DNA from 3 places in the Rhodococcus sp. B50 genome. Region 2 is predicted to be linked to each of the others. Evidence: riboswitches for the same ligand, from Rfam matches in the RefSeq annotation. Region 2 holds a riboswitch; each other region holds the start of a gene.
The links. A riboswitch is a leader RNA that binds a small molecule or an ion and turns the genes downstream of it on or off. The one in region 2 is predicted to bind S-adenosylmethionine.
Positions count from the first base shown of each region.

Region 1: linked by a shared signal. The riboswitch ahead of metX (homoserine O-acetyltransferase MetX) and the one ahead of GON09_RS22935 (ABC transporter substrate-binding protein) in region 2 are both predicted to bind S-adenosylmethionine.
Region 3: linked by a shared signal. The riboswitch ahead of GON09_RS15565 (aminotransferase class V-fold PLP-dependent enzyme) and the one ahead of GON09_RS22935 (ABC transporter substrate-binding protein) in region 2 are both predicted to bind S-adenosylmethionine.

Region 1 is NZ_WPAG02000002.1:120,745-130,457, forward strand. Features, by position in the region: gene GON09_RS00825 (tRNA (cytidine(34)-2'-O)-methyltransferase) at 1-49, opposite strand, end outside; gene GON09_RS00830 (maleylpyruvate isomerase N-terminal domain-containing protein) at 174-788, shown strand; gene GON09_RS00835 (WS/DGAT domain-containing protein) at 1,049-1,339, shown strand; gene GON09_RS00840 (bifunctional methylenetetrahydrofolate dehydrogenase/methenyltetrahydrofolate cyclohydrolase) at 1,430-2,284, shown strand; gene GON09_RS00845 (DUF3017 domain-containing protein) at 2,309-2,593, shown strand; gene metX (homoserine O-acetyltransferase MetX) at 2,590-3,717, opposite strand; SAM riboswitch class IV at 3,852-3,963, opposite strand; gene GON09_RS00855 (NADP-dependent isocitrate dehydrogenase) at 4,232-5,449, shown strand; gene GON09_RS00860 (hypothetical protein) at 5,600-6,814, shown strand; gene GON09_RS00865 (exodeoxyribonuclease III) at 6,876-7,679, shown strand; gene trpS (tryptophan--tRNA ligase) at 7,755-8,795, shown strand; gene GON09_RS00875 (YhjD/YihY/BrkB family envelope integrity protein) at 8,812-9,713, shown strand, end outside.
Region 2 is NZ_WPAG02000002.1:4,927,583-4,937,295, forward strand. Features, by position in the region: gene GON09_RS22925 (GNAT family N-acetyltransferase) at 1-233, shown strand, start outside; gene GON09_RS22930 (LLM class flavin-dependent oxidoreductase) at 230-1,333, shown strand; SAM riboswitch class I at 1,380-1,475, shown strand; gene GON09_RS22935 (ABC transporter substrate-binding protein) at 1,679-3,307, shown strand; gene GON09_RS22940 (ABC transporter permease) at 3,311-4,324, shown strand; gene GON09_RS22945 (ABC transporter permease) at 4,386-5,210, shown strand; gene GON09_RS22950 (dipeptide ABC transporter ATP-binding protein) at 5,207-6,802, shown strand; gene GON09_RS22955 (LLM class flavin-dependent oxidoreductase) at 6,792-7,883, shown strand; gene GON09_RS22960 (NtaA/DmoA family FMN-dependent monooxygenase) at 7,897-9,267, shown strand; gene GON09_RS22965 (DUF1684 domain-containing protein) at 9,264-9,713, shown strand, end outside.
Region 3 is NZ_WPAG02000002.1:3,288,713-3,298,425, reverse strand. Features, by position in the region: gene GON09_RS15585 (MlaD family protein) at 1-1,211, shown strand, start outside; gene GON09_RS15580 (hypothetical protein) at 1,254-1,841, shown strand; gene GON09_RS15575 (M1 family metallopeptidase) at 1,854-3,233, opposite strand; gene GON09_RS15570 (Pls/PosA family non-ribosomal peptide synthetase) at 3,200-7,105, opposite strand; SAM riboswitch class IV at 7,250-7,367, shown strand; gene GON09_RS15565 (aminotransferase class V-fold PLP-dependent enzyme) at 7,436-8,749, shown strand; gene GON09_RS15560 (hypothetical protein) at 8,958-9,578, shown strand; gene GON09_RS15555 (winged helix-turn-helix domain-containing protein) at 9,647-9,713, opposite strand, start outside.

The sequences.
Region 1 (9,713 bases), 4.8 Mb from region 2:
TGCCGGTGTTGGGGGGAATGCGCGGCTCGTGGAACATCACTCTGAACACAACGCAGGTTAACAAGACGGCAGTGTGTCGGTGTCGACCCGCGTGCGCACACCGGCGGTGTAGCCGCGGGACGCGTGCTTTCATTCTCGTGTCGGATTCGATTCGGTCGGCCGCGGGAGATGTCATGGAGTCACCGGTAGCGACGTACGTCTCGGCGGTACGCAGCTTCTCGGAGTTGGTCCGTGCCGTGCCGGAGAACCGCTGGGACGGTCCGGGCCTGGGCGAGTGGGACCTCCGATCGTTGATCGGCCACACCTCACGCTCGTTGACGACCGTCGCGACCTATCTCGACAGTCCAGCCGACACCGAGGACCTCGCGAGCGCGGAGCAGTACTACGTCCACGTCAAGGAATTGAGCGCCGTCCTCGGCGCGGGCGACATCGTCGAACGCGGACGGCGTGCCGGTGCCGACCTCGGCGACCACCCGGTCGCGTCGATCGATGTCCTGTCGACCGCGGTGATCGAGCGGCTCGGTGCCGGTGAGGACCGGCTCATCCGGGTGATCGGAGGCATGGGAATCCGGCTGCATTCCTATCTGCCGACGCGGACCTTCGAACTGGTCGTCCACGGCCTCGACATCGCAGCGGCCACGGACGTCCCCTTCACGCCTCCGGCAGACGCCCTCGAAGAGGCGACCCTGCTGGCCGCAAGGATCGCGCTGGCACTCGGCGATGGCAAGACCGTGCTGCGGGCATTGACCGGTCGGACGGCGCTGCCGAGCGGCTATTCCGTCGTGTGAGCGGGAGAGGTTCGGCGCGGCCGGGTCCGGAACATCGAATCCTCCAGCTGTGCAAGGACGGACGTCGAGGAGAAGACCCGACGGGAACCTTCGATTTCGTGGAGGACACGGACCCCGAAGCTCCGCAGTCGACCATGATGAGTGTCTATGTGTTCGATGCCCGAGCGGGCCAGGCCCCCATTCGCACCCGTGAGGACGCCGTCATCTGGATCTGAGAGCGCCTGCACCGCACACCGGCACTCACCCGACGCCTGCACCGCGTGCCGGCGAACCTCGACTTCCCCTACTGGGTGGAGACGGACGTCGATCCGGACCACCAACTGGCCGACACCGTCGTGACGAATGTCCCCCACGGCCCGGTCGAGGGACTCCGCTTCGGTGACAGTCCGGCCGTCGAGGCGATCGGTACTCCGATGCTCAACCGGAATTTCGGTCTCGTCCACTCCGCGACGTCGCTCGGTGAGGTCCTCACCTTGTCTTTTCTGGCATCGGAATCCTTGCATGCCCGACCGGGACGAGTACGAGCGGCATCTCACCGAGGCCTTCGCTGAACTGTCCCGGCACTGCCTGCCTCCACGCGGACGGACAGTCGCCGGTACCGGCGCTTCGACGTCGGGCGGGCGCCTGGAAGAATGAGCGACGTGACTGCGACGATCCTGGACGGCAAAGCAACCCGCGACGAAATCTTCGAGGACCTGAAGGTCCGCGTGGAAGCGCTGAAGGACAAGGGCGTCACGCCCGGCCTCGGCACGATTCTCGTCGGCGACGATCCGGGATCCGCGGCCTACGTGCGCGGCAAGCACAACGACTGCGCGAAGGTCGGCATCACGTCGATCCGCAAGGATCTGCCTGCCGACATCACCCAGGAGCAGCTGTTCGAGGCGATCGACGAGCTCAACGCCGATCCCGCCTGCACCGGTTACATCGTCCAGCTCCCGCTGCCGAAGCATCTCGACGAGAACGCGGCGCTCGAGCGTATGGATCCGGGCAAGGACGCCGACGGTCTGCACCCGGTCAACCTCGGCCGTCTGGTCCTCGGCAAGGAGGCCCCGCTGCCGTGCACGCCGCGCGGCATCATCCACCTGCTGCGCCGCTACGACGTGGAGATCGCCGGTGCGCACGTGGTGGTGGTCGGCCGTGGAGTCACCGTCGGTCGCCCGATCGGGCTGCTCCTGACCCGTCGCTCGGAGAACGCGACGGTCACTCTCTGCCACACCGGTACCCGCGATCTCGCCGCCGAGGTGCGTCGCGCCGACATCATCGTCGCGGCCGCGGGTGTGCCCGGCCTCGTGACGGCCGACATGGTCAAGCCCGGCGCTGCGGTGCTGGACGTGGGTGTCTCCCGCACCGAGGACGGACTGCGCGGCGACGTCGCCGCGGACATGCGTGAGGTCGCGGGCTTCGTGTCTCCGAACCCCGGCGGTGTCGGCCCGCTCACCCGTGCATTCCTTCTGAGTAACGTCGTGGAGCGGGCCGAGCAGCTCGCCGCCCGGTAACGGGTCGACACCCCGGGAGACGAGATGGCTCAGGCTCTGCGATTCACGCGTCTGAACCTGCCGCTGCTCGCGGTCACCCTGGTGATCGCGGCAGCGGTGATCCTGGTGATCGCCGACCGATGGCGACGCGGAGCGTTCGTCTTCGGCGGCGCGACGATCCTCGCCGGCCTGTTCCGCTGGGTTCTCGACGAGGACAAGGTCGGTGTCCTCGCGGTACGCAGCAAGGGATTCGATGTCGCGTCGATGATGGTTGTCGGCGGCATCGTGGTGGCGCTCGCCGCGTCGATCGACCCGCTGGGGACCGACTAACCCTCGGCGAGTTTCATCAGCTCGGCGAGGAGCTTGGCGACCTCGTCGGCCTCGGTGAGGAAGCCGTCGTGTCCGTCGCGCGAGACGAGTACACGCAGCTCGTCCGATCCCGGGAGGAGATCGGCGATCTCCTGCTGCAGGCGCAGCGGATACAGCCGGTCGGAATCGACGCCGGCGACGATCGTCGGCACCGGGGTGGACCCGAGTGCGGCTTCGACACCGCCGCGTCCGCGCCCGACGTCGTGCCGGTTCATCACGTCGGACAACAACACGTAGGTACCGGGATCGAAGCGCGCGACGAGTTTGCGCGCCTGGTGCTCGAGATAGCTCTGCACGGCGTACCGGCCGCCCCGCCACGGATCCTCACCGTCCTGGGGGAGATTCCCGAAGCGTGTGTCGAGCTCGAGTTCGGTCCGGTAGGTGAGGTGCGCGATGGTCCGGGCGATGGCAAGTCCGGCTTCGGGGCGCCGCCCCGTGCCGTAGTAGTCGCCGCCCTGCCAGTCGGGGTCGGCCGTGATGGCCGTCATCTGCGCGCTCTGGGTGCCGATCTGGTCGGCAGTGGCGCGGGCGCCGGTAGCGAGGACGAGCGACGCCCGTACGCGCTCGGGATGGGTGATGATCCATTCGAGGGTGCGCATGCCGCCCATCGAGCCCCCGGTCACGGCCGCGAGAACGTCGATGCCGAGCTTGTCGAGCAGGGTCACTTCGGCGGCCACCTGATCGCGCACGGTGATCAGAGGGAAGCGGGAACCCCACGCCTTGCCGTCGGGTGCGGCGCTGCCGGGACCGGTGGTTCCGCGGCAACCGCCGAGGATGTTGGTCGAGACGACACACCAGCGATCGGTGTCGATGGGGGCACCGGGGCCGACCATGCCCGACCACCACCCGGGGGACGGATGATCCGGGCCGGCGGGGCCGGTGACGTGCGAGTCGCCGGTGAGGGCGTGTTCGACGAGCACAACGTTGTCGCGGGCGGGGGACAGCTCACCCCACCTCTGCATAGCGATCGTGACGTTCGGCAGTGTCTCACCGCTCTCGAGGGCGAGATCTCCGATGTCGATGGTTTCGAGGCGTCCGTCCGCCGGGGGCAGTTCGACGCGACGACGCTCGGTGCCCGCCGTCAAGAGGTGACCGCCTCGACGCTCGGGGAGGGGTGGCAGCGCCGGCTGCGGATGTCGGTCATCGTGTCCTTCCGGCGGTGGTGGGAGGTTCGATCGTGGTTTGCGTGCGACAGCACATCATCATGTCAATCCTCCCGGCAGCAGGCTTGTCGGCGGGGTCCCGCCGACCGTGTCCTCACCCGGAGCACCCCACCCCGGTCGGAGGGTTGCCGGCCAGCAAGCCGGGGCTTGACGCTGGCACTCATGACTATCCCGGCAGTCTAGCGACTCTCCGGCGCAGGGTCTTATGCACCCTCTGAACAGCCCTGACCAGCATGAAAGTTACCGGTCGGTAAGGCTGGAGGGTAAGACGAGGCGCTTTGCGGACGCCGCGAATAGCAGTACGCTTGTCATGTTTGGCCGGGGTCCAGGACGTGGACACGGCCATGCTCGCGCATAGCGAGCCGACGGCGATCGCACCCACAAAGTGCGGTCGATTGGGGACCACAGAAACGTCCTAGGAGGACACGAAGCGCATATGTCCAAGATCAAGGTTGAGGGTAAGGTCGTCGAGCTCGACGGCGACGAGATGACCCGCATCATCTGGCAGTTCATCAAAGACAAGCTGATCCACCCGTACCTGGACGTGGATCTCGAGTACTACGACCTCGGCGTGGAACACCGCGACGCCACCGATGATCAGGTGACGATCGACGCGGCGAACGCCATCAAGAAGCACAACGTCGGTGTCAAGTGCGCCACCATCACTCCCGACGAAGCGCGCGTCGAAGAGTTCGGTCTGAAGAAGATGTGGCGGTCGCCCAACGGCACCATCCGTAACATCCTCGGCGGCACCATCTTCCGTGCGCCCATCATCATCTCGAACGTGCCGCGTCTGGTTCCGGGCTGGACCAAGCCGGTCATCGTCGGCCGCCACGCGTTCGGTGACCAGTACCGCGCCACCGACTTCAAGGTCGACCGCCCGGGTACCGTCACCATCACCTTCACGCCGGAGGACGGCAGCGAGCCGATCCAGCACGAGGTCTGCCAGATCCCCGAGGACGGCGGCGTCGTCATGGGTATGTACAACTACAAGAAGTCCATCCAGGACTTCGCGCGCGCCTCGCTCTCGTACGGCCTGCAGCGCAACTACCCGGTCTACCTGTCGACCAAGAACACGATCCTGAAGGCCTACGACGGCATGTTCAAGGACGAGTTCCAGCGGATCTACGAGGAAGAGTTCAAGGCGGAGTTCGACGCCGCCGGACTCACCTACGAGCACCGCCTCATCGACGACATGGTCGCGTCGTCCCTCAAGTGGGAGGGCGGCTACGTCTGGGCCTGCAAGAACTACGACGGCGACGTCCAGTCCGACACCGTCGCCCAGGGCTACGGTTCGCTGGGCCTGATGACCTCCGTCCTGATGACCCCGGACGGCAAGACCGTCGAGGCGGAGGCCGCACACGGCACCGTCACGCGGCACTACCGCCAGCACCAGCAGGGCAAGCCGACGTCGACCAACCCGATCGCATCGATCTTCGCCTGGACCCGTGGCCTCGAGCATCGCGGCAAGCTGGACAACACCCCCGAGGTGATCGAGTTCGCGCAGCAGCTCGAGGACGTCGTCATCAAGACCGTCGAGAGCGGACAGATGACCAAGGACCTCGCTCTGCTGGTCGGCCCGGAGCAGTCCTGGCTGACCACCGAGGAGTTCCTCGGCGCACTCGACGAGAACCTGCAGAAGGCTCGCGCCTGACCTTCCGCTCTCTTCTCGACAGCACGAACACGGGACGCCCGCACCGGGCGTCCCGTGTTCGTGTTTCCCGAGCGTTCCGGGCACGCGCTACCGTTCCGTGTACCACTGTCAGTCGCATCACCGTCGTAGGGCCCGGGAGGAGGTACGGCCGTGACCACCACTGCCACCGATTCCGAAGGTCGCGGCGGGGCGCATGCCCGCCGGCGGTTCTGGACCCGGGTATGGACGCTGATGTTCGGCTCGGCGCTGGCCTATCTGCCGGTCGCCCTCGCCCCGAACATGATCCACGCGATCGCCCGCCGCACCGACGAAATCGCCTACGACCGGTCCACGCCGGTGCGTAGCGGCGTGCTCACCACCCTCACGATGGGTGAGGCCGCCGCCGTTCTCGGGGTGCTCGCCGCCCTCGTCATCGCGCTCAATCTCATCGCCTGGTCGCTCGGGCCGGCCGTCACCTCCGACGGTGCGCCCCGCGCGACCGAGGCCCTGCGCCTCGAACACCTGGAACTGTGCGGGTCGGTATTCGGGGTGGGGGCGACGATGGCTTTCGTCGCAGCGCTGCTCGACGGCCTCCCGCATTCCGTCGATCTGGCGGCGCTGCTGCTGTTCCCCGCGGTGTTCGTGATCGTGGTGCTCAGCCAGGATCTGTTCCTCGCGACCCAGCGCGGTGTCGGTGCCCGTCGCCTGCTGCGCCGGGAGGCCTCGCTGCTGCGCCGACGCGAACTGCTCGCCACGGCGGCGAGACTCCGGCCGCGCGACTCGCGGGCATCCGCCCACCCCTTCGCGGCGCTCGCCGTCGAACTCGTCCTTCTGGCAGTCGTCACGGTGGCGACGGGATTGCTCATGATCATGGTGTTCGACGAGGAGCGGGGCGGCGGACCCGCGCTGGATTCCTCGGACGTCACCTTCGTGGTGGTGACCTCGGCGATCACGATGTTCACCGCGGTCGTGCTCGTGCTGTGGACGGTCCGCTGCTGGTTGCTCCGCCGGTACGTCGGTGCGGTCCTGGCCGCGGCCCTGGGCGGCACCCTCTACGTCGTGGTCGGCGCGGGAATCGTCTGGGCCGCGCTCGACGAGGTCGCCGTCGCCGAAGCGATCGCGTCCGCCGCCGTCCTGTACGCCTGGATCCTCCTGCCGGCGGCCGTCCTCCTCGCCGGCACGATCGGGATCGGCGGGCGGGGTCGATTTCCCGGTGTCACCGCCACGTTGCGTGCCGCGCTGCTGCGCGAGCGTTATCGGCTGCGGCGCGCCGACAGCGACGGTGGCCGGAGAGCCGGTCGCCCCGAGGGGTCCGTCCCACCGCTCCGTCATCTGATGGTGCGGGCGCGCACCGTCTCCCACTCCGGTCCGGCGAACCGGAGGTGACGACGGCGGGGACTTCCCACGGTGGCGCAGCCGCGTCGCCGATGTCCGCTACGGTGACCCGGTGCCTCTCGTCATCACCACCGTGAACGTCAACGGCGTGCGCGCCGCCGCAGCCAAGGGTCTCGTCGACTGGCTCGCCTCGTCGGCCGCCGACATCGTGTGCCTGCAGGAGGTGCGCGCCACCGAGAAGCAGTTCCACGCCGCCATCGCCCCGGCACTCGAGGCCGGCTGGCACTGCGTCGGCGCGGAGTCCTCGGCCAAGGGTCGCGCCGGGGTTGCGATCCTCTCGCGCGTACCGGCGGATGCCGTGCGGGTCGGCTTCGACGTCGACGAGTTCGCGTCGGCCGGTCGCTACATCGAAGCCGACTTCGGCGACGTGACGGTCGGAAGCCTCTACCTGCCGACCGGGGAAGCGCAGACCCCGAAGCAGGACGAGAAGGAACACTTCATGAAGAGCTTCGCGACCTACCTCGCCGAGCGGTACGCCGCGGCGACGGCCGCGGGCCGCGACATGGTGGTGTGCGGCGACTGGAACATCGCCCCCAGCGAACGGGACATCAAGAACTGGAAGGGCAACGTCAAGAAGTCCGGCTTCCTGCCCGAGGAACGCGCCTGGGTCGGCGACCTCCTCGAGGCGGGTTGGCACGACGTGGTGCGCACACTCCACGGCGACGTCGCAGGTCCCTATTCGTGGTGGTCGTACCGCGGCAAGGCATTCGACACCGACGCCGGCTGGCGCATCGACTACCACCTCGTGACCCCGGCTCTGGCGGCCCGCGCGACCGAGGCCCGCGTCGAACGTGCAGCGAGCTACGACCAGCGCTGGTCCGACCACGCGCCGGTGACGGTGGCCTTCGATCGCTGATCGCTTCTGCGGCATGCCGCAGAAGTGCCCACCTCGGTCGCAGCGCGGCGCGGCCTGCGTGAAATCATCGACGGCATGTCGAGCACTGCAGAACAGAACGCCACGAAGCCGAAGGCCCGCCCCCGTGTGCTGTCCGGCATCCAGCCCACCTCGGATTCGTTCCATCTCGGGAATTTCCTCGGGGCGCTGGCACAGTGGGTTCCGGCGCAGGACGAGAACGACGCCTTCTATTTCATCCCCGACCTGCACGCGATCACCGTTCCGCACGAGCCGAAGCTGCTGCGCAAGCGCGTGCTCGTCTCGGTGGCGCAGTTGCTCGCCATCGGTATCGATCCGGAGAAGTCCGTCCTGTTCGTGCAGAGCCAGGTGCCCGAGCACGCCGAGCTCGCCTGGGTCCTGAGCTGCATCACCGGTTTCGGTGAGGCCAGCCGGATGACCCAGTTCAAGGACAAGTCGGCCAAGCAGGGCACCGAGCACGCCGGAGTCGGCCTGTTCACCTATCCGATCCTCATGGCCGCCGACATCCTGCTCTACCGCGCCAGCCACGTGCCGGTGGGGGAGGACCAGCGTCAGCACCTCGAACTCACGCGAGATCTTGCGCAGCGCTTCAACTCCCGCTTCGGTAAGACTTTCGTCGTCCCCGAACCGATGATCGTGAAGGAGACCGCGAAGATCTACGACCTGCAGGATCCGACGTCGAAGATGAGCAAGTCCGCGGCGACCGACGCGGGCCTGATCAACCTGCTCGACGATCCGAAGGTCTCGGCGAAGAAGATTCGCTCGGCGGTCACCGACAACGAGCGCGAGATCCGCTTCGACCGCGAGAACAAGCCCGGCGTGTCGAACCTGCTCACCATCCAGTCGGCGCTGTCCGGCCGCAGCGTCGACGAACTCGTCGCCGGTTACGAGGGCAAGGGCTACGGCGATCTCAAGGCCGACACCGCCGAGGTGCTCACCGAGTTCGTCACCCCGATCCGCGCGAAGGTCGACGAATACCTCACCGATCCCGCCGAGCTGAACCGTATCCTCGCGGGCGGCGCGGACCGTGCCCGTGAGGTCGCGTCCCGCACCTTGGCTCAGGTCTATGACAAGGTGGGTTTTCTGCCGCGGACATAGACGAAGGAGCACCCGGATGGCCGGCGAACCCGACGAGAAGCCGGGATTTCTCGATCGTCAGCGGGCGGCACATCCGGTGCTCGACCGCATCCTCCGGGCCGGTGTGCGGTACCAGGACAACAAGGGCGACTACTACGCGGCCGGTCTGACCTACTTCACGGTGCTGGCCGTCGTCCCCATCATCATGCTCGTGTTCTCGGTGGCCGGCTTCGTACTCGCCGGACGACCCGAACTGCTCGATCAGATCCAGCAGGTCATCTCCGAGAACATTCCCGGTCAGCTCGGCGGCACCGTACAGAGCCTGATCGACTCGGCGATCGAATCCCGTGGCGCGGTCGGTCTCATCGGCCTGCTCACCGCGTCGTATGCGGGCCTGGGCTGGATCACGAATCTGCGCGAGGCCCTCACGGCCATGTGGGAACATCCGCGCGACAAGGGCAACTTCTTCGTGGTCAAGCTGCGCGACGGCGGGGCTCTCGTGAGTCTCGGACTCGCGATGGCTGTGTCGTTGGCGCTGTCGGCGCTCAGTAGCGGTCCGGTCGCGCACCGGCTCGTGGAGCTGTTCAACATGGAGAACCTCATCGGCATCGGTGTGGGACTGCGGGTGTTGGCGCTGGTCATGGCCACCGCCGCCTCGAGCCTCGTGTTCACCTGGGTGATCGCGCGCCTGCCCCGGGAACCCGTTCCGTTCCGAAGTGCGCTCGTTGCGGGTGTGATCGCCGGGATCGGTTTCGAACTGCTCAAGCAGACCGGTTCGCTCTACCTCGAACGCGTGCTCAACGGGCCGGCGGGCGTCGCCTTCGGTCCCATCCTCGGCATCCTCGTGTTCGGGAACCTCACAGCGCGTCTGGTGCTCATCTGCACCGCGTTCGCAGCGACGTCACGGGCGAGCCTGGCGCTCGCTCACCATCCCGCGCC
Region 2 (9,713 bases):
AAGACCATCGACGTCGTGGTCTCGGCCGTATCGTGGTCGCCGAACTCGAGGCCGAGGCCCTGCGTCGCGGATACACCCGCATCTACCTGACGACGGGATGGCGGCAACCCGAGGCCGTCGCGTTGTATCTCGCGGCCGGGTATACCGCCCTGTTCGACCCCCGGCGGCCTGCCGAGGAGATCGGACCACATCCCTTCGAGAAGTTCCTGGTCCGAAAGGTGGCTTCCGCGTGAAGTTCCTGCTGCTCAGTCTCATCACCCACCATCCCGACCCCGTGACGGGGGAATGGCTCTCGCCGTCCGAACGGATCCGCGAGGTCGTCGACACCGCTGTGCTCGCCGAACAGCTCGGCTTCGAAGGATTCGCGGTGGGGGAGCGGCACGAGAGGCCGTTCCTCGCGTCGTCACCTCCCGTCGTCCTTGCAAACATCGCTGCGCGGACCAGCACACTCGAACTGTGGACCGGCGTCACGACCTTGAGCCTGCTCGACCCTGTCCGCGCGTTCGAGGACTACTCCACGCTCGACAACCTGTCGGGCGGGCGACTGCAGCTCATGATCGGCAAAGGCAACGGCACCGCCCAGGCCGACCTGTTCCACGTCACGCCCGAGGATCAGTGGGATCGCAATCGCGAAGGATACGAACTGTTCCGCGCCCTGTGGGAGAACGAGACGGTCACCTGGGAGGGCCGGTTCCGGCCGTCGCTCACCGATGCCGTCACCGTGCCGCGGCCGCTGCAGCAGCGTCTGGCGATCTGGCACGGCAGCGCCACGAGTCGCGAATCCGTGGATCTCGCAGCGCGGTACGGTGATCCGATCTTCTCCGCCAACGTCACCAACCCGATCGAGCCGTATGCCGAGCTCATCGACCACTATCGCGAACGCTGGGCGGCCTACGGTCACGATCCCGTCGAGGCGCGGGTGGGCGCGGGGACGGCGGGGCTGTATGTTGCGCCCACCTCTCAGGAAGCGATCAAAAGTTACCGGCCGCAGTTCGAGCAGCGGCTCGATTTCGCCTGGGAGAACGGCCTTCCCGTCGTCTTCGAGTCCATCGAGGATTTCGTCGAACGCAGCTCCGCACTCATCGGGAGTCCGCAGCAGGTGATAGACAAGGTGCTCCGCTATCACGAGCGGTTCGGTCACGAGGTCATGCACGTGACCGCCGACCGCGGCGGGTTCTCGGTGGCGGAGCAACGCGCGAGTCTCGAACTGTTCCAAGCGGAGGTCGTGCCGGCGCTGCGCGCGGCCATTCCGCACCGCGAGGCCATCACGATCCCGCACAGCGAGGCGTCACCGCTCGAGTCGGCGGGATCGGAACCGTTTCGATCGCGGTGAAATTAACGGTGTGCCCGAGCCCCGCGGCTCCGTAACCTCGCGTGACGAACCATCCAGAGCGACCGAGAGACCTGGCTCGACGACGTCGCAGCAACCCCCTGCCGTGGGCAGGTGAGGGTGCTACTGCCGGGACCGATGGAGGAGAAGATGATGAGCGAAGGCCTGGTGGGGGCGTGGGAACGCCTCCATGTCGATCTGTGCCGGCACTGCGGCGCCAGGTGTCGCAGCGGTCGAGATTCGCGCTGAAACCCCGTTCCTTCCAAGGACGGCATCCCACAACTTCCCGCTCGGCGGCATCCGCACGGTGATGCCGCCGGAGCCCCGTCCAGATCACGGAGCCCGTCGTTGTCCATCTCGTCCTCCTCCGCGTCCCGGTTCGTCGTCACGGCCGCTGCCACCGCCGTACTGGGAGCAGCGCTGACCGCGTGCGGCACCGGCGCCGCGGCGAACTCGGAGCCCACCGGCGACCCGCAGCCCGGCGGCACCCTGCGCTACGGACTGTCGCAGGCGCCGACCTGCGCGGATCCGGCACAGGCCGGCACCAACCAGACCATCTACGTCGTCCGGCAGGTCGTCGACTCGCTCACGGACCAGGACCCCGCGACCGGCGAGATCGTGCCCTGGCTCGCCGAGAGCTGGGAGTCGAACGAGGACGGCACGCAGTTCACCTTCCGTCTGAAGGACGACGTCACGTTCAGCGACGGCACCCCGCTCACCGCGGAGTCCGTGAAGAAGAACTTCGACGCGATCGTGAACACGCTCGGGGGTGTGAAGGCACCGTCGGCCGTCGGTTACCTCGCCGGGTACACCGGCACGACGGTCGTCGACGACCGCACGGCCCAGGTGAACTTCTCGGCTCCCAACGCTCCCTTCCTGCAGGCGACCGCGACTGTGCAGCTCGGATTGCTCTCCGATGCCGACACCGCCGAGAGTGCCGAGGAGCGCTGCGCCGGCGACCTGTCGGGCACCGGTCCGTTCGTTTACGAGGACTACCAGCAGGACAAGTCGGCCACCCTCGTCAAGCGTACGGGCTACTCGTGGGGATCGGAGGTATTCGGGCACGACGGTGAGGCCTACCTCGACCGGATCGAGTTCACGATCGTCCCCGAATCGGGTGTCCGCACCGGATCGCTCGCCTCGGGGCAGCTCGACGTCATCTCGGATGCACTGCCGCAGGACGCCCCGCAGATCGACGGGGCCGGCGGCCGCATCCTCACCACTCCGAATCCGGGCATCCCGTTCGGATTCCAGCCCAACCTCAGCCGCGGTGTCCTCGCCGACCCGGCAGTCCGCAGCGCGATCGTCCCGGCGATCAACCGGCAGGAGCTCGTCGACACGGTGCTCGGACCGGACTTCCGCCCGGCGACCAGCACCCTCGCGTCCGCGACCCCCGGTTACGTCGAACTCACCGATGTCACCTACGACCCGCAGAAGGCCGAGCAGATCCTCGACGAGGCCGGCTGGGTGCCCGGACTCGACGGGATCCGCGTCAAGGACGGGCAACGTCTGAGCTTCCCGGTGCTGTTCAGCTCGGTCTTCGCCGGTAACCAGGCCATTCTCGAACTGGTGCAGCAGCAGCTGCGTGCGGTCGGAATCGACCTGCAGCTCGACCTCGTCTCCACCCCGGAGAACACCGCACGCCAGAATGCCGGCGACTTCGAGGCGTCCTACTACAACAGCACCCGCGCCGACGGCGACATCCTGCGCACCGCCTTCGGGCTGGAAGGCCGCAATCTGAACCAGCGCGGTCCCGTCCCCGAGCTGGACGAGGTGCTGAACCGTCAGCTGTCAACGACCGATCCTGCCGCACGTGCCGAGCTCATCGAGCAGGCACAGCAGCTCGTCCTCGACAACGGGCTGTGGATCCCGACGGTCGAACTGTCGCAGGCGATCGGCGCCGGACCGAACGTTGCCGACCTGAAGTTCGAGGCATCGGCGCGACTGCAGTTCTTCGATACCTGGCTGAGCGAGTAGATCATGCTGCGCTATCTCGGTTTCCGTGTGCTCCAAGCCGTGGGGGTGCTGTGGGCGGCCTTCACGGTGTCGTTCGCGGTCCTGTTCCTGCTGCCCTCCGACCCGGTCTCCATCGCCGCCGGCGCCGACGCCGGAACACCGGTCGACGCCGCCGCGATCGAACAACTCCAGGCGCGGTACGGACTCGATCAGCCGGTCGCGGTGCAGTACTGGAACGCGCTGAGCAACGCGGTCCGAGGTGACTTCGGTATGTCGATCTCCACCGGACAGCAGGTGGCCGACGCCATCGCCACCGCCCTGCCGAGCACCCTCGTCCTGGCGGGCACTGCCCTGGTATTCGCTCTGGTGTCCGGCACGGCGGTCGCCTTCCTTGCGACCTACACCCGGACCAAGTGGCTTCGCAGCCTGCTGTTCTCATTGCCGCCGCTGGGCGTGGCGGTGCCGACCTTCTGGGTGGGCCTGATCCTGTTGCAGCTCTTCTCGTTCCGGCTGCGACTGTTCCCGGCCTTCGGTGATCAGGGCATCGAACACGTGATCTTGCCCGCGATCACTCTGGCCCTGCCCACCGGTGCGGTGATCGCCCAGGTCCTCGCGACCAGCCTGCAGACGACCTGGCGGCAGCCGTTCATCGAGGCGGCACGCGCGAAAGGCGCCTCCCGCCTGCGGATCCAGACACGGCACGCCCTGAAGCTGTCGAGCATCCCCGCCTTCACGATCGCCGGCGTCATCGTCGGCAACCTGCTCGCGGGATCCGTGGTGGTCGAGACCGTCTTCTCCCGGGCCGGTATCGGACGCCTGACCCAGATGTCGGTGATGGCGCAGGACATTCCGGTGGTGCTGGGCATCGTCGTGTTCTCCGCCACCGTCTTCGTGCTCGTCAACCTCGCCGTCGACCTGCTCTACCCCTTCATCGACCCGCGGATCACCCACGGCATCGACCGCGGCGGTACGGCTACGGCGACGGAGGACGACCCGACCCACGACGACACTCTCCTGGAGGTCGAGGCACGTGTCTGACACACTCGTCCGCGAAGCGCTACCGGTGACGTCGTCACCGGAAGCACCTTCGCGCAGAAGAATCCGGATCTCGTCCGCCGCGACGGTGGTGCGCCGCCATGCCGTGCTGATCGTGTCGTCGATCGTGCTGCTCCTCGCGGGGGGTTTCGCCCTGTTCCCGTCGGTGTTCGCGTCGGGCGACCCCCTGCAGGGCGTGCCCGCCGAGAAGCTGCAGGGACCGAGCGCCACACATTGGTTCGGCACCGACAATCTCGGCCGCGACGTGTACACGCGCGTCGTGCACGGCGCCGGACTGTCGCTCACCGCGACGCTCGTCGCGGTGGGGATCGCTCTGGTGGTGGGCTCCCTCATCGGACTGCTGTCCGGCGCGGTCGGCGGTGCCCTCGACGCGGCACTCATGCGCCTGGTCGACGTCCTGCTGTCCATCCCCGCGCTGCTGCTGTCACTCGCCCTGGTCACCGCCCTCGGCTTCGGCACGATGAACGTGGCGATTGCCGTCGGCGTCAGCCTCGTCGCGAACTTCGCGCGTGTCATGCGCTCGGAAGTGCTGCGGGTCCGCAAGGCGCTCTACGTCGAAGCGGCCTTCGCGTGCGGCGTCCGGTGGCACACCGTGCTGCGCCGGCACGTGCTGCGCAACTCGTACGCGCCCGTCGCGGCTCTCGCCGCCGTCGAGTTCGGTATGGCCGTGCTGGCCGTGTCGTCGCTGAGCTTCCTCGGTTTCGGTGCCGTACCGCCGACACCCGAATGGGGGTCGCTGATCTCGGAAGGCCGCAACTATCTCGCCGCCGCCTGGTGGATGACGACCCTTCCGGGCCTGGTCATCGTCGCCGTTGTGCTCTCGGCCCACCGCATCGGGCACGCCGTCGAGGACAGGAGCGCACGATGACCCTGCTCGAGGTCCGCGACCTGCAGGTCGTATACGGATCACTCCGTGAACCCGTCGTGGCGGTGGACGGCGTCGACCTCACCGTCGCCCGCGGCGAGGTCGTCGCAGTGGTCGGCGAATCGGGATCGGGCAAGTCCACAACGGCGCACGCGATCATCGGGCTGCTCGCCGGAACCGGTCGCGTCACCGGCGGATCGGTGAGCTTCGACGGCACACGGCTGAACGACCTGTCGGAGCGTGCCTTCGAACGAATCCGCGGTGCTCGGATCGGCTTCGTCCCGCAGGACCCGACGACCTCGCTCAATCCCGTCATCCGCATCGGCGACCAGATCACCGAGGTGTTGCGTATCCACGGTCTCGCGGACCGGCGCACCGCGAAGATCGAGGCGCTGCGCATCCTGGAGGAGGCCGGACTCGACGATCCGGCGCTGCGCGCGAAGCAGTACCCGCAGGAATTGTCCGGCGGTCAGCGGCAACGCGTGCTCATCGGTATCGCCCTCGCGTGCCGTCCCGAACTCGTCATCGCGGACGAGCCGACCAGCGCGCTGGACGTGACCGTGCAGCGCCGCATCCTCGACCACCTCGACGCGCGGATCGCCGAGACCGGCACCGCGGTGCTGCTCATCACCCACGATCTGGGGGTCGCGGCGGATCGCGCCGACCGCATCGTCGTCATGCAGGGCGGGCGCGTGGTCGAAACCGGACCGGCGGCGCAGGTCCTCACCGACCCGCAACACGAGTACACGCGGTCGCTCATCGCGGCGGCGCCGAGCCTCGCGGAACCTGCCGTGCGACCCGCCCTGAAAGAGGACGCTCCGATCCTGTCGGTGTCGAAGGTGTCGAAGACTTTCCGCATCGACCGGAAGTCCTCACTGCACGCGGTGCGCGAGGTGTCGTTCGACGTTCCTCGCGGCGGAACCCTGTCGCTGGTAGGGGAGTCGGGCTCCGGCAAGTCCACGGTCTCGCGCATCGCGATCCGGCTCGAAACCCCCACAGCAGGAGCCGTGCGATTCGACGGCGACGACATCACCACGCTGAGCGGCCGGGCGCTACGGGCGCTGCGCCGCAGGGTGCAGATCGTGCACCAGAACCCGTACGCCTCGCTCGACCCGAAAATGAGGATCCGCGACATCGTCGCCGAGCCGCTCGAGGCGTTCGATATCGGCACCAGAGCCGAACGCGCCGAGCACGTCGCCCGCCTCCTCGATCAGGTGGCGCTGTCGACGGCACATCTGGACCGCAAACCCGCCGAACTGTCGGGTGGGCAACGGCAACGCGTGGCCGTCGCGCGGGCTATCGCCTTGAACCCCGAACTGCTCGTCCTCGACGAACCCGTCTCGGCGCTCGACGTGTCCGTCCAGGCCCAGATCCTCGACCTGCTCACTTCGCTGCAGACCGAACTCGGGCTCAGCTACCTGTTCATCTCGCACGACCTCGCGGTCGTCCGGCAGATCAGCGACACCGTCGCTGTGATGCGCGCCGGCCGGGTCGTCGAATACGGCTCCACCACAGAAATTTTCGACAACCCCCAACACGAGTACACGCAGACGTTGCTCGAGGCCATCCCCGGGAAGGTCCACCATGTCCGATAGTTCAGAATTGTTGCTGGCCGTCGACTTCGCCGGCACCGGCATCCACCCCTCGTCCTGGCGGCGCGACGATTCACGCGCCGAAGAACTGTTCACCGCCCGGTACTGGACCGACCTCGTCGGTGCCGCTGATCGTGCCGGCGTCGACTTCGCGTTCTTGCCCGACACCTTCGGCGTCGTCTCGGACTCGACCACCGTGCGCGGCCGCCTCGAAGCCGTCGGCCTCGCGGCACGCCTGACCACCGCCACCGCACGTATCGGCCTGATCCCCACGGCCACCGTCACGCACACCGAACCGTTCCACGTGGCCAAGGCGATCCAGACGATCGACCACACCACCCTCGGTCGCGCCGGTTGGGAGGTCGCGGTGACACCCGGCGTCGTGAAGTCGTTCGGCCGCAAGGACGAGCAGGGCACCGCGTCGCTGTGGGCCGAGGCGCACGAGGCTGCCGAAGTCGCGGCACGACTATGGGACAGCTGGGAGGACGACGCCGAGATCCGTGACGTCGCCACCGGCCGCTTCCTCGACCGCGACAAGGTCCACTACATCGACTTCGTCGGCGAGTACTTCTCGGTCAAGGGATCGTCGATCGTGCCGCGGTCTCCGCAGGGGCAACCGCTGGTCGCGGTGACGGCGACCGGTGACGAATCCCTCGGATTCGCGTCGCAGCGTGCGGATCTCGTGCGGATCCGCGCCACCGACCTCTCAACCGCGTCCGAACTGGCCACCCGCATCCGCGCCGCCGCCGGCGACCGGCGCGTCTTCGTCCTGCTCGACGTCGACGTATTGCTCGGCGACGATGCCGCAGCGGATCTGGCCCAGCTCGAGGAATGGGCGGGCGAAACCTACCGATCCGACACACTCGTCCACGCCGGCACGTCCGCGAGCCTGATCGAACTCCTCGGAGAGGCAGGGGGTGTGGACGGTGTGACCCTGCGGCCGCTCGCCCTGCCGTCCACTCTCCGCCGGCTCGTCGAGAACGTCCTGCCCGTTGTCCGTCCCGAGGTCGCGCCCGTCACCGGAACGCTCCGGGACCGGCTCGGTCTGCCCCGCCCCGCCAATCGCTTCGCTGCTGCTCACTGAAGGAACGATCATCGTGTCTCGCAACACTGTTCGTAAGCAGATCCACCTCGCCGCACATTTCCCCGGTGTCAACAACACCACGGTGTGGGCCGACCCCGCGTCGAAGAGCCAGATCGACTTCTCGTCGTTCCTGCACCTCGCCCGCACCGCCGAGCGCGGGAAGTTCGACTTCTTCTTCCTCGCCGAAGGACTTCGACTCCGCGAGCACCGTGGACGTATCCACGACCTCGACGTCGTCGGCCGCCCCGACACCCTCACCGTGCTCGAGGCCCTCGCCGGGGCTACTACACATCTCGGCCTGGCCGGCACCATCAACACGACCTTCAACGAACCCTACGAACTGGCCAAGCAGTTCGCGACCCTCGACCATCTCTCGGACGGTCGCGCCGCGTGGAACCTCGTCACCTCGTCGGACGCCTTCACCGGTGAGAACTTCCGGCGCGGCGGTTTCCTCGAGCACTCACAGCGATACGTTCGCGCCGCCGAAGTGGTCGACGTGGTGCGCGAACTGTGGGACGGCTGGTCGGCCAGGGGCCCCGTGATCGACCGCGAAGCCGGTATCTTCGCTCCCGACGGCGACATCGCGTCGTTCGACATCCACACCACCCAGTTCGACATCGCGGGTCGTTTCGAGGTGCCGCGCAGCCCCCAGGGGCATCCGGTCCTCCTGCAGGCCGGCGACTCCGACGAGGGCCGCGAGTTCGGGGCCGCCAAGGCCGACGCCATCTTCAGCCGCCACGGCACCCTCGAGGAGGGGCGAGCGTTCTACACCGATGTCAAGAACCGCCTCACGAAGTACGGACGTAGCTGGGACGAGTTGAAGATCCTGCCCGCCGCGACCTTCGTTCTCGGCGATACCGAAGAAGAAGCCCACGAACGTGCTCGCCACATACGCCTGCAGCAGGTGGGGCCGCAGACGGCCATCGCCTTCCTCGAGCAGGTGTGGGGCAAGGACCTCTCGTCGTACGACCCGGACGGCCCGCTGCCGGACGTCGACCCCGAGGACAACGTCACCATCACGCGCGGACGCGTGCGCCACGCCAAGGATCCGCTGGCCGTCGCCCGGCAGTGGAAGGAGAAGGCGCACGCCGAGAATCTCAGCATCCGCGAACTCGTCATCGAGGTCACCGCGCGCCAGCAGTTCATCGGAACGCCGCAGCAGGTCGCAGACGAGATCGACCTCTATGTCCAGACCGACGCGAGCGACGGCTTCATCCTCGTCCCGCACCTCACACCCGGTGGCCTCGACGACTTCGTCGACACGGTCGTTCCGCTGCTGCAGGAACGCGGCAGCTTCCGTACCGAATACGACAGCACCATCCTGCGCGGCCACCTCGGCCTGCGCGACCCGCACGCCGTCACCGAAGGAGCCCGCGCGTCATGACCGCAACCCTCGATCAGTTCGTCGACGATTGGCGGCAGTGGCACGCCGAGCGCAACGACGGCCTGCGACAACCGCTCGGCTGGCTGAGCCTGACCGCACTGCACTGGCTCGACGAGACCCCCACCGCCTTCGACGAAGCACCGGGTCGGTGGCATGTCGAGGGGGAGTCGGTGATCCACGACCTCGACGGTTCGGTCAGCACCTACGGTCCCGTCGAGGGCGCGCCCGGTGTCGAAGCCGAATTCGATCGCGGATTCGTCGAGATCATCCGACGCACGGGACGATTCGGCATCCGCATCCACGACCGTACGGCACCGGCCCTTGCGTCGTTCACGGGTGTTCCCGCCTACGAACCCGACCCGTCCTGGGTGCTGACCGGCCGGTTCGAGGCATTCGACGAACAGCAGGTCGTGACCACGGGCGCGGTCGTCGCCGGGCTCGAGCAC
Region 3 (9,713 bases), 1.6 Mb from region 2:
TGCGGTACGGCTACGCGCGTCGGCTGGGACTGTCGGTGGTCGCTCTCGCCACCACTTTCGTCGTGGGGATCACCTACCTGGTGTTCGGGGTGTTCGACGCGGATCCGACGGCCGGGACCTACCGGGTCCGAGTGCATTTGGACGAGTCGGGTGGACTGCTGCCCGGCCGGGACGTCACGCTGCGCGGTGTCCCCGTCGGTACGGTCTCGTCCGTCGGCCTCACCGAGGACGGTGTGGTCGCGGTCGCCGAGATCGACTCGAGGGCATCGATACCGGCGGGCGGAGAGATCCGCGTCGCGGGATTGTCGCTCGCGGGAGAGCAATACCTCGACCTGCGTCCCGACCGCGACGACGGGCCCTATCTTCAGGACGGTGCCGAGATCTCGGCCGAGGACACCTCGACACCGGTGCCCCTGTCGACCCTCATGCACGACCTCGACGGGATGCTCGCCCAGATCGATCCCGACTCACTGCAGGTGATCGTGGAGGAACTCGGCGTCGGACCGGAGGGTCCCCGCAAACTCACCGACATCGTCGAGGGCGGCACCTTCCTCATCTCCACACTCGACGAGGTGTTGCCGCAGACGGTCTCGCTGTTGCGTTCCGGCAGGATCGTGCTCCGCACACTCGCGGACGGCGCACCGGGACTGCAGGCCATGTCGGGGGAGATGTCGACCTTGCTCGGCGGAATCGAGTCGATGGACGAGGGTTTCCGCAGTTTCGTCGACAGGACACCCGCGACGATGCACTCCGTCGACACTCTCCTCGCGGAGAACTCCCCGACGATGGTGCAACTGTTGGGCAACCTGACGACCGTGGCGCAGATGGCGCACGTGCGAGTACCCGCGCTGAACGAATTCTTCTTCCCGAGCGATCGTGACGGGTCGACGCTCGAAGCGCTCATGACCGCCTTCCGTGACGGCGGGGTATGGGCCCTCGTGAACATCTATCCCCGGAACTCGTGCGACTACGACCTGCCGCGACGGGCACCGACGATCGCGGATCATCCGGAGCCGTATCTGTACACCTACTGCACCGACCCCGACCCGTCGACGCTCGTCCGTGGTGCCCGCAATGCCCCGCGCCCTCCCGGCGAGGAGGGAGCCGCAAACATTCCGCCCGGCGCCGATCCGCTTCGTACGTCCGACCCGGCGCCGGTGGGGCCGTACAGCATCCCGCTCGACTACGGCGGCCCGAAGGTGCCGAACTGACCTGCGCCACAACGACTTCGTGCAGAACCGAGGAGAACCGATATGGGCACCGACAGCGCGACCCTCACGGACGGGACGGACACGCCCGACGCCACGGACCCGGAGACCGCCGGCACGGACTCGAGCATCGCCGACAAGGGTTCCGGAAGAACCGGATCCACGAGACTCCCACTCGTTCTTCTCGCACTCGTCGCGGCAGCGGCGCTCGTGGCTGCGGCGGTGCTCGGCGCGCAGCTGCGGAATGCCCGCGGGGTGGAGGACGCCGCACGGGCGGCGTCGGAGGCCGCACGGCAGTTCGCCGTGACGTTGACGTCCGTGGACTCGGCGGACCTCGACGCCGACTTCGCAGCGGTACTCGACGGAGCCACCGGCGAATTCGAGAAGATGTACGCGGAGTCGAGCGCACAGCTCGAACAGGTGCTGATCGACAACCAAGCGCGTGCGGAGGGCGTCGTCGTGGAGTCGGGCATCAAGTCCGCGACCACGACGAAGGTCGAGGTCCTGTTGTTCGTCGACCAGAGCGTCACGAACACTCTCGTCCCCGAACCGCGGCTCGACCGCAGCCGTGTCGTCATGACGATGGAACTCGTCGACGGCCGGTGGCTTGCGTCGCAGGTGGACCTGCCCTGAGCCGGCGTCGCGTCAGGCGGTCGGGGCGGGGGGAAGCTCTCTCGTGCTCGACCATGCCTCCCACAGCGGCCGGAGCGAGGTCTCCGAAAAACGCGCGGCGAGGTCCTTGAACTGCGCCGTCGTCACGTTGCCGTGCCGGTGCTCCGCGGTCCACGTCCGCAGGAGGTCGAAGAAGGACTCGTCGCCGAGGTGCACCCGTAGGGCATGCAGGGTGAGGGCTCCGCGCTTGTAGATGCGGTCGTCGAACATGTCCTTCGGGCCCGGATCCTCGAGCAGGATGTCCTGCGGCTTCCGGGCCAGACCCCGGTGGGCGTCGAGCGCGTGCGCGTGCGCCGACCTGCCTCCCGAGTTCTCCGACCACAACCACTCGGCGTAGCACGCGAATCCCTCGTGGAGCCAGATGTCGCACCAGCGGTTCAGCGTGAGGCTGTTGCCGAACCACTGATGCGCCAATTCGTGTGCGACGAGCCGTTCCTCGCGGCCGGTGCCGTCGCAGAAGTTCGCGCCGAAGACCGACAATCCCTGTGCCTCGATGGGGATCTCGAGGTCGTCGTCGGTCACCAGGGCGGTGTAGTGCGCGAACGGATACGGACCGAACAAGCGCGTGAAGATCTCGAGCATCTCGGTCTGGCGAGCGAAATCACGGTCGAACGACGCGCGCAAGCGAGGCGGATGGATCGCATACTGCGGAACCGGATCCGACGCGAGCTCGCGCACCTCGTAGTGGCCGGTCTGCACGGTCGCGAGATAGGTCGCCATCGGCTCGGGTTGCTCGTAGACCCAGGTGGTGCGGCTGGATTTCGTGGTCTTGTGCACGAGCGTGCCGTTCGCGACCGCGACGAACGGGGCGTCGGTGGTGACGGAGATGCGGTAGGTGGCCTTGGACCCGGGATGGTCGTCGCAGGGGAACCAGGTGGGCGCACCGTTCGGCTGGCTCGCGACGAGCGACCCCTCGTCGAGTTCCTCCCAGCCGACCTCACCCCACATGGTCCGCAACGGAGTGGGAGTGCCGGAGTACTGCACGCCGAAGGTCAGTACGGCACCGGCGGGGAGTTCCTCGGCCGGAGTGACGGTGAGCTTTCCGTCGCGGTGGACGAACTTGGCGGGCCGTCGCCCGTTGACGGTCACCTTCGCGACACGCATCGACTGCGCGAGATCGAGAGCGTACTTGGCGCGCACGTCCGTTGTCGTGGCGATGATCTTCGCTCGGCCGTCCAACCTGTTGGACACGACCTTGTAGGTCAGCTCCAGCTCGTATCGCGAGACGCGGTAACCGCGGTTCCCGCTTTCGGGCAGGTAGGGATCGAGAGGGCGATCGGCGGCGACGGGCGCGACGGGCTTGGCCGCCTTGATGGGTTTCACCGCGGAGACCAGTCGTTCGGTGTGGTCCACGGCGCGATGGGGTTGCCCTGCCAGCGGGTGGACTGCGGGACGACGTCGCCGCGCATCACCAGCGAGGCCGGTCCGACGGTGGCACCGTCGCCGATGCCCGATGCAGGCAACGCGACGCATTGAGGGCCGAGCGTGGCGCCGGCGCCGAGGGTCACGGTGTCCATGGACATGATCCGATCATGGAACAGGTGGGTCTGTACAACGCAGCCGCGTTCGACGGTCGCAGCGTCGCCCAGGGACACCAGGTCGGCCTCGGGCAACCAGTAGCTCTCGCACCACACCCCGCGACCGATCCGCGATCCCAGCGCCCGCAGCCACAGGTTCATCACGGCGGTGCCGGCCGCGGCCCGGGCGAACCACGGTGCCGCGACGGTTTCGACGAAGGTGTCGGAGACTTCGTTGCGCCACACGAACGAACTCCACAGTGGGTGCTCGACGCGTCCGATCCGTCCCACCACGAGCCATTTCGCGGCGACCGTCACCAGGCACGCCACGGCTCCGGCAATCATGAGCACGATGCCACCGAGCAGTGCCGCGACGGCGTACCCCCAGTGCACGGCGAGAGTGTTCAGGGCGAACAGCACACCGAGTCCGATGCCGTAGGTGACGACCATGGGCACGAGACGGAAGGTCTCCACGACGCCGCGCGCGACCTTCAGTTTCAACGGGGGCTCGAAGGTGCGGCTCGCGTCGCTGTCGCCGCTCGCGCGCCGCAGGCGAACCGGGGGACTGCCCAACCACGACGATCCGGACTTCGCCTTCTCCGGAGCTGCGGAGAGCACCGCGACGAGTCCGTGCTTCGGGACGCGTCGGCCCGGTGCCGCCATGCCCGAATTGCCGAGGAACGCCCGCTTCCCGACCTTTGCGTGCGAGATGTACAGCCACCCGCCGCCGAGCTCGTAGGAGGCGACCATCGTGTCGTCGGCGAGGAACGCACCGTCGGCGACCTTGGTGAACTTGGGAACCATCAGCACGGTCGACGCCTCGACGTCCTTGCCGATGTCGGCGCCGAGCAGACGGAGCCAGATCGGGGTGAGCATCGACGCGTAGAGCGGGAACAGGAAGGTGCGCGACGAATCCATGAGGCGCTCGGTGAACCACACCTGCCAGCCCACGCGGCTGCGCACCGGATGCCAGCCTTCCGTCATCCCGACGGCGAGCAGTCGCACCGACAGCAGGGTGAGCAGGGCGAAGACGAACATCGTCAGCAGAGCCGCGACGGGGAGCAGCACAAGGGAATGCACCACGGCGTCGGAGACGGTGGGGGTGTCGTGTACCCACCACACGAGCAGCGCGACGCCCGCGGCGATCGACACGATGGGCAGTCCGCCGAGCAGGATCGACGACAACGCGTAGACCGGCACCCATCTGTTGCCCCGCGGCGGTGTCCCGGCGGGCCAGGGCCGGTCGGCCTTGCCGGCCTTCCGTGCCGGGGAACCCGACCAGCGCTGCCCGGTCTTCACCCGGCCGAACACCGCCGACCCGGCTTCCACCTCGGCGTTCTTGCCGATACGCGCGCCGGGAGCCAGGAACGACCGGGCGCCCACCGTGGCACCGGCACCGATCCGGATGCTTCCGATGTGGACGACGTCGCCGTCCACCCAGTAACCACCGAGGTCCACTTCCGGCTCGACCGCACAACCGTCGCCGAGTTCGAGAAGACCGGTGACCGGCGGAAGGCTGTGAAGGTCGACATCCCGTCCGACCTTCGCGCCCAGTGCCCGCGCGTACTGCCGCATCCAGGGAGCGCTGGAGATGTTCGTCGCGCCCACGGCTTCGGACAACCGCAGGGCCGTCCACAGCCTGAGGTGGACACCGCCTCCGCGCGGATAGCTCCCCGCCTTCACGCCGCGCAGCAGCAGGCGCGAACCCGCGACGGAGATCGCCATACGTCCGATGGGAGAAAGGAACAGCAGGACACCGAGCGCGACCCACCACCACGACAACGTGACGGTCCACGGTACGTCGACGACGAGCGCGATGACGGTGTTCAGGATCGCCAGCCAGGTCACCCACTGCAGTCCGGTGAGGGTCGTGAGGACGACGGTCGCCGCGATCTGGCCGAACTGGGCGAGGCGGGGCACGGGGACGACCTCGCGCGGGGCCGCGGCTTCCGTCGGCGCGAGTTCGTCGAGATAGACCGCGAGCGATCCGAGCCGGGGATGGTCGTACAGCTCCGCGACCGTCATCTCCGGATACCGGCTCCGCAGCGCCGTGACGAGTTGCGCTGCCGCGAGGGAACCGCCACCGAGTTCGAAGAAGTCGTCGTCGATGCCCTCGATCCGGGCACCGAGGATGTCGGTCCACAGTTCGGCGACCCATTCGGCGGTCGGATCGAGACCGAGCGCCTCCACCGAGTCGGCGTCGGCGCCCGGCAGCGGCCACGGCAGGGCGTTGCGGTCGACCTTGCCCGACGTGCGGGTGGGGAGTTCGTCGACGAGCGCGAGTCGCGGGACGAGTGCGGCGGGGAGTTGCTCGGACAGCAGGTCGTGGGCGGACGCGATGTCGAAGTCCGGATCGGTGGAGGCGATGTACCCCACGAGGATCGAGTGTCCGGCGGCCGTCTTGCGCACCGCACACGCACCGCCGGCCACGCCGGGCAGGTTCTGCAGCGCGTTGTCGACCTCGCCGAGTTCGATGCGGCGGCCACCGATCTTGACCTGGTCGTCGGCGCGCCCCTGGAACAGCAGTCCGGAGCGGTCGAGGGTGACGAGATCGCCGCTGCGATAGGCGCGCTCCCAGCCGAGCGTGGGCATGGGAGCGTACTTCTCGGCATCCTTCGCCGGATCGAGATAACGCGCGAGACCGACGCCGCCGATGACGAGTTCGCCGGTCGCGCCCTCTTCGACGGGGTTGCCCTCGGCGTCCACCACGGCGAGATCCCAGCCGTCGAGGGGAAGGCCGATACGGACCGGCCCGGTGCCGTCCATCAGCGAAGCGCAGGCCACGACCGTGGCCTCGGTGGGACCGTAGGTGTTCCACACCTCCCGTCCCGGAACGGCGAGACGCTCCACGAGATCGGGTGGGCAGGCTTCGCCGCCGAAGATGAGCAGGCGCACCGCCTCGAGTGCTTCGGCCGGCCACATCGCCGCGAGCGTGGGCACGGTGGAGACGACGTTGATGTTGCGCGAGACGAGCCACGGTCCGAGATCCATGCCGGAGCGGACGAGCGCGCGGGGTGCCGGAACCAGGCAGGCGCCGTGCCGCCAAGCGAGCCACATCTCCTCGCACGACGCGTCGAAGGCCACCGACAACCCGGCCAGGACCCGGTCGCCGGGTCCGAGCGGCGCCGCCCGGCAGAACATCCGAGCCTCCGCGTCGACGAAGGCCGCCGCGTTGCGGTGGGTGACGGCGACACCCTTCGGTGTCCCGGTCGAACCCGAGGTGAAGATGATCCACGCGTCGTCGTCGAGGTGCGGCCCCCGCACGGCCGGGGTGCCCGACGGGGCGGCCGTGCCCGGCCCGATGCCCTCGTCGGTGACGATGGCGGTGACCCGTGCTTCCGAGAAGACGAGCTCGGCGCGCTCGTCGGGGTCGTCCGCGTCGACGGGCACGTATGCGGCGCCCGCGGCGAGAATCGAGAGAATCGTCACATACAGATCGGTGCGCCCGGACGTCATGCGCACACCGACCCTGTCGCCGGCGCCGACACCCGCATCGTTCAGTGCATAGGCACCGGCGATCACCGCCTCGACGAGTTCGGCGTATTCGAGGACCGTGGTGCCGTCGTCGACGGCGGGGGCGTCCGGATGTGCCTCGGCGGCGCTCCGCAGCAGGTCGACGAGGGTGCGTGCAGGTGGAGCGTGCGACGCGCGGAGGAATTCGTCCGGAATGGGGGACCGGCCGACGGGGGTCGAGGATATGGCTGGCAACTCCGCGGGTCCTTCTGCTCGATGGATCTTCCGGTTATCTCACGTCCGGGTGGACAACAGGTGAACGTTCGGTGCGCGGAACGTGTGTCGGCGTCGTGCGATACGGGTTGACACGGCTCGATCGTCCTGTCATTGTCTTCGCCAGGTCATGAGTACCAGCGTCAAGCCCCGGCTAGCTGGTCGGCAACCCTCCAACCGCGGTGGGGTGCTCCGGGTGACGACCGGGCCGTGAATCCACCACCGGACACGGCAAGCGCGGACTCTGCCGGCGACGAGAACTCTCCGTCGTAGGCGTCACCGGCGGGTCCCTGAGTACACGAGGGATTTGTCATGACTGCTGTAGCCGCCACCACCTGCATCGCTCCGTTCGCCACCGTTTCCGGCTGTGATTCGCAGGTTCCGCTCGTCCAGGGCGGTACCTGCACCTACGCGAACTTCGACTACGCGGCGAGCGCACCGGCACTGTCCGTCGTCACCGACCGCATCACGGAACTGTTGCCCTTCTATGCGAGCGTGCACCGCGGCGCCGGATACGCCTCGCGGATCAGCACCACCGCCTACGAGGACGCTCGTACCTCCGTGTCGCGCTTCGTCGGTGCGGACGACGACCAGGTCGTCGTCTTCACGCGCAACACCACCGATTCGCTGAATCTACTCGCGAGTGCCGTGTCCGGCGATGTCGTCGTGCTCGACATCGAGCATCACGCGAACCTGCTGCCGTGGAAGAACTCTCGCATCGTCGAGGCGGCCGACACGGTCGCGGAGACGGTGTGGCGCCTCGCGGTCGAACTCCAGCGTGCCCCCGCGGCTCTGCTCGCCGTCACGGGTGCTTCCAACGTCACCGGCGAGGTGCTGCCCATCGCCGAGCTCGCCGAACTCGCCCACGCCTCCGGTGCGCGGATCCTCGTCGACGGCGCGCAGCTCGTGCCCCATCGCCGCGTCGACCTCGAGTCGCTCGGCGTGGACTACCTCGCGTTCTCCGGCCACAAGCTGTACGCGCCGTTCGGTGCGGGAGTGCTCGTCGGCCGCCGCGACTGGCTCGACGCCGCCGACCCGTACCTCGCCGGAGGCGGTGCGGTCCGCGAGGTGCGCCTCGACCACACCGAATGGGCCTGCGCCCCTGCGCGTCACGAGGCCGGCACCCCCAACGTGCTCGGTGTCGCCGCCCTCGCCGCCGCATGCGATGCGCTTGCCGGTTTCGACTCCGACGCGGTGACCCGTCACGAGGAGTCCCTGTGCTCCCTGCTCATCGACGGTCTGGAGGCCATCGACGGAGTGGAAGTGCTTCGGCTGTGGAACGATTCGGCCGACAGCGTCGGAATCGTCACCTTCACGATCGAGGCCTACGAGCCCGGTCACGTGGCCTCCTATCTGTCCGCCGAGCACGGCATCGGCGTCCGCGACGGACGTTTCTGCGCCCACCCGCTGCTCGCGCGGGTCGGTCGCGCCGGCGGTGCCGTCCGGGCGTCGCTCGGACTCGGCAGCTCGTCCGACGACGTCGAGCGGCTCCTCGGAGCGCTCCGGTCGCTGGTCGTGAACGGGCCGTCGTGGGTGCACGCGAAGACCGACGGCGTGTGGAACCCCTCGCCGGAGACGCGTCCCGGCCTCGGAGCGACCGACGGCGACGCGTCGCCGTGCGTGTAGCGGTCGACAATTCCCCACAGGATAAGTAGGGTAATTCGCATGGAACGGACGAGGGCGATCGCTGCGGCACGCTGGTGCCGTCGCCATGTCGACCTCTGCCGTACGGCATCGGGAATCTGTCCGGACTGAAAGTCTTCTCCCTCACAGCCTTCCGGCCTCCAGGCCGATCTCCTCGTGCCGCTCCGCGGCCCGTACCGAGAGGTATCCGATGTCCGTCGCATCCATCTCTGCAGCCCCGGCCTCCGCGGATCCGGCCGTCGTCGAGGCCGCCGCTATCAGGCCATTGCGTGTCGCCGTCGAACTCACCGGTCACTCCGGACCTGACTACTGGGCCGACCTGACTCTGGGGCGCGCCGGTGATCCGCCGCTCGACCTCAGTGCCGATGCATCCAACGTCGTGCGGGTGCGTGCCGCAGACCTGCGCGAGGCCGGGAAACTGCGCGACCGCATTCGCGCGGAGGCCGTCGAGGAGGGTCGCGACCCCGACTCGGTCACCGTGCTCGTCGACGTCGAGGTCGTTCTCGCGTCCGATGCCCGCACCGCGCGCACCCGACGCGCTCGTCCGGAATCCACCCGCGGGGAGGCCGGCACGCTGTCGTACGTCGGAACACCCCACGGCCTCGCAGGATTGATCGCCGACATCCACGCCGTGCAGGTCGCCGACGGTGTCACGCTGATCCCGCTCGCCGCGTCGTTCACCGTCGAGCATCTCGTCGACGGAACGCTGCCGTGGTTGCAGTCGCGCGGCCTGATCGAGGTCTCGCCGACCGTCGTCGAGGTCCTGCGCCGGTTCGGCGAGGGTGCCCGGGCGTCGGTGCGTGCGTCCTGACACCGCTCGGAATCGCTTCGTATCACGAAGGAGGGGTAGGAGTTTCGACTCCTGCCCCTCCTTCGTGTTCACGCCGTGCGGCGATCGAGTGCTTCGACCACGTGCACGCGCGGATCGGGATCGAAACGGTAGCCC